Regions from separate parts of the Shewanella halotolerans genome, predicted to be linked through region 2. Evidence: predicted binding sites of a transcription regulator. Region 2 holds the regulator's gene; the other holds the start of a gene.

Region 1 (2,208 bases), 1.3 Mb from region 2:
CTGCCATTGACTATGGCGCCATCGCACAGGCTCATGCCCACACTTGTGATACCCGCCTTGATGGCACTGGCCTGCAAGATCTTGTTAGAGGTCCCCGCCAGCGCGCCAACCACAATAGGCACCTGCTCTTCGGGGGTGACACGCAAACCGTCCAGCTTGACCGTCTCCATGCCATTGGCCTTGAGCTGCTCGTCTACCAGGCAACCGCCACCATGAACCAAGATGACAGATTGGCCCGACTTGATGATGTTCGCGGCGCTCGCCATCAGGCGTGCCAGCCCCATCTCACACTGCATCAGGGCGCCACCCACTTTAAGCACTAAGGTTTTCTTATTTGCCGACATAGCTACTTCTCTCTCACAGGTGACAATATTAATAATTGAAATGAATCTTTATGCATTGATGCGCCTGACTCGCCGCACCTTTCATCAGATTGTCGATAGCGCTCGCCACCACCAGATAGCCATTGAGGGGATCATACTTCCATCCCAGCAGGCAGTTAGGGGTATGCACCACATCGTCAACCTTAGGAAATTGATTATGGTACACATTCACCAGAGGCGCCGACTCATATACCTCATAGGCCTTGGCAATATCGGCTTCGCTCACCCCGGGCTTCATCTGCACGGTAATGGTAGCCAGAATGCCACGCTTAAAGTTGCCCAGGTGAGGGGTGAAGATCACCTGCTGCCCCAGCTGAGTCGCTATCTCGGGTTGATGTCTATGACCAAGCACACCGTAAGGCGTCAGGCTCACCTCGCAGAAGCTGGTGTGCAGCTGCGCCTTTCTGCCGGCGCCGGTCACACCGCTGACGGCGTTGATCACCGGCAGGCTGTCTGTCATCAGATCTTTCAGGGGTTTTAACGCTGTTAGCGAGGCCGTGGGATAACAGCCAGGCACGGCAATCATCTTGCTGGCGGCAATCGCCTCGGCGTTCCACTCCGCCAGACCATAGACGGCCTCGGCCAACACCTCTGGGTAGATATGCTCGAAACCGTACCATTTGGGATACTGTTCGCTATCGGCAAAACGGTAGGCGCCGGAAAGGTCGAACACCGCCAGACCCGCCTGATAGAACCAGGCCGCCAGGTGCAGGCTCACACCATGGTCGGTCGCCAACACCACGGCATCGGCCTCATCGACTATGGTCTGCTTGGCCTGCTCTGTTAGCGGTGCCAGACTAAGATCGATATGGCTGTAAACCGGATACAGGCTAGCCAAAGTTTTGCCCTTATCCAGACTGTTTTCAGAAACATAGAGGCCTTGAATCTTAAGCTGATCATCGGCCTGGATCAGTGAAGTAACCTGAGCACCTGTGTAACCACTGGCGCCAATTATCGCTATGCTTTTCATACTTTATGACTTCTATATTGTGTTAACGGTAAAAAAGAGAGGGGCACTGCTAAAGCCCTGGTATAGATACCAATATGACAAGATTATCGTCGCAGGAAGTGATTACAGCTAACCTTATATGCAAAAAGTAAGAAGAAATTGTTCATTTTTTATCTCTAAGTTAAGCCTTTAATAATGGCACTCGTTTTAGCTGTTTGATAGACTAACACAACAAACTAATTATGCAATATTATTGAATAGATATTTTTAAATAAAATTGGTGATTTGAGTCAAATGATGAAAACCTTTCCCGATATCAAGCAATCCTTTCGCGAGCTAATTGCTACCCCGTCCATCAGCGCCCAGGAAGCAGAACTCGACATGAGTAACCAAGGTGTGGTGAGTCTGCTGAGCCAGTGGCTCACCGATCTGGGCTTCGACTGCCAGATGCAGGCCGTCCCCGACACACGTGGTAAACACAACCTGCTGGCCAAGATCGGCCAGGGACGCGGTGGGCTGCTGCTGGCGGGACATACAGATACAGTTCCTTTCGACGAGGGACGCTGGAGTCAGGATCCCTTTACCCTTACCGAGAAGGATAATCGCTGGTATGGGCTGGGCAGCTGCGACATGAAGGGTTTCTTCGCGCTGGTCATAGAGGCGGTGCGCCAGATGCCGACCCAAGATTTCATTCGCCCGCTCTACATACTCGCCAGCGCCGATGAAGAAACTACGATGAATGGCGCCAAGGCCTTCGCCCAATCTAAGGCCATCGCACCTGAATATGCACTCATAGGCGAGCCCACCGGCCTAAAGCCTGTCTATATGCATAAGGGACACCTGGCACAGGGCATCCGCATCACGGGACGCAGCGGT
Region 2 (2,208 bases):
GATGGAGCGCACCTGCACCTTATTATGCTCTGGGTACACCACCACATCATGGGGATCGCGATTGCCCAGCACCAGAAACAGGAAGTCGGCTTCGGATTCGTTTTTCAGGGTATGGGCGATGCCTGAGTTGGCGGTAAAACAGATATAGTCGCCCTGCTTAAAGGGGTGAGGCTCGCCGTCGATATACAGGGTGGCTTCGCCTTGCAGCGCGTAGAGGTGTTCCTCTTCCTTGGTGTGATAGTGGGCGACGGAGGAGAGCTTGCCGGGCTCCAGTCGTTCCATGGTGACGCCGATCTGCTGACAACCGGCGGCATCGCCGATATGTTTCTGATGGCTGGCGTATCGATCTGAGTGTTGCCAAGATTCCCAGCAAAGGTTGTCGATATTGATTATCTTATTGTTATTCATCTCGGGTCCTTAACCATCGGGTGACAGAGGGGGATGGTTTGGACTCAGTGTATCCTATCAGATATACAGTATTCAATTTGAGCGTGATTAAACCTAGGTAAAACCAAGTCAAAACTTAGATAAAAAAACACCCTTTGCCCAAACTGGCTAAAGGGTGTCTCTTGAGAGGACGGCTTAGGCCATCCTTGAGAAGTGGATTAATCGGCGTAGTTAAATAGCGACTTGACGGTCTCGAGTGTCTTGTCCACTTCCTGAATGTTGGAAGGGCAGATAAAGATGGTATCGTCACCGGCGATGGTGCCAAGAATGCCTTCTGGCTTACCTATGGAGTCCAGTAGTCTGGCGATCAGCTGGGCCGCACCTGGGCTGGTTCTGACCACTATCATAGATTGGTTATGGTCGACATCCAGTACTAAGTTCTTCAGTGGGCTGCCGGCCGTCGGGACCCCAAGCTCGGCGGGCAGGCAGTAGACCATCTCCTGCTTGGCGTTGCGGGTGCGCACGGCGCCAAACTTGCTCAGCATGCGTGAGACTTTGGATTGGTTAATGTTGTTGAAGCCCTCGGACTGCAGGGCGTTGACTATCTCGCTCTGGGAGCCAAAACGCTCCTCTTTCAAGATAGCCTTAAAGGTCTTTACAAGTTCGTCTTGATTTTTATTGGCTTGCATATCGAATTATTCTTATATTCAAAAAACTGGCTTATTTTGAATATTTTTGCGCCATTAGTCAAGCGTTATTCGGATTGTGTGAATAAAAATTCAGGTTTGCAGAGGGTTCTTGGAGGCAAAGGCTAACAGGCAAGGCTGGACAGTATATCTTAAATGGCCTGTAAATGGCAGTAGGCTGGGAGAAATTGAAATTATCTGGCCACACGACTAAGGGATAATTGAATTTTTACCGTGATTCCAGTAATGTTGCGCCATCGGTAAATCTAGATCTATATCACATAATATCCAAGAATTAACGGAGATAACTATGAAAGTTGCTGTACTTGGTGCCGCCGGTGGTATTGGCCAGGCTCTTGCCCTACTACTCAAAACTCAACTGCCTGCCGGTTCAAAACTATCCCTTTATGATATTGCGCCAGTCACTCCTGGTGTTGCCGTTGACCTAAGCCACATCCCGACTGCTGTAGAAGTTAAGGGTTTTGCGGGTGAAGATCCAACGCCAGCGCTGGAAGGTGCCGACGTGGTACTGATCTCTGCCGGTGTTGCACGTAAGCCAGGCATGGATCGTTCAGATCTATTCAACATCAACGCGGGTATCGTAAGAAACCTGGTTGAGAAGTGTGCCGCAACTTGCCCTAAGGCGCTGATCGGTATCATCACTAACCCAGTTAACACTACTGTCGCTATCGCTGCAGAAGTACTGAAAGCTGCTGGTGTATATGACAAGAACCGTCTGTTCGGTGTGACTACCCTTGACGTTATCCGTTCTGAAACTTTCGTTGCCGAAGCGAAGGGTCTGAACGTTGCCGACGTTAAAGTGAATGTTATCGGTGGACACAGCGGCGTGACTATTCTGCCACTTCTGTCTCAAGTCGAAGGCGTAAGCTTCTCTGATGAAGAAGTGGCTGCACTGACGACTCGTATCCAGAACGCAGGTACTGAAGTGGTTGAAGCTAAGGCGGGTGGCGGTAGCGCGACTCTGTCTATGGGTCAGGCGGCATGTCGTTTCGGTCTGTCACTGGTTCGCGGCCTACAGGGCGACGCTAACGTTGTTGAGTGTGCCTATGTCGATGGTGGCAGCGAGCATGCTGACTTCTTCGCGCAACCTGTACTACTGGGTAAGAACGGTATC

What was found. The regulator ArgR, encoded in region 2, controls arginine synthesis, uptake and breakdown. The targets are predictions, from matches to a motif close to ANTGAATANNTATTCANT.
Region 1: argC (N-acetyl-gamma-glutamyl-phosphate reductase) is a predicted target of ArgR. The motif match lies at 1,585-1,602, and genes of this name have one in related genera.

Annotation. Positions count from the first base shown of each region.
Region 1 covers NZ_CP080417.1:213,606-215,813, reverse strand. Annotated here, with positions in the region: gene argB (acetylglutamate kinase) at 1-344, opposite strand, end outside; gene argC (N-acetyl-gamma-glutamyl-phosphate reductase) at 373-1,353, opposite strand; gene argE (acetylornithine deacetylase) at 1,630-2,208, shown strand, end outside.
Region 2 covers NZ_CP080417.1:3,620,836-3,623,043, reverse strand. Annotated here, with positions in the region: gene K0H81_RS15750 (cupin domain-containing protein) at 1-408, opposite strand, end outside; gene argR (transcriptional regulator ArgR) at 606-1,076, opposite strand; gene mdh (malate dehydrogenase) at 1,384-2,208, shown strand, end outside.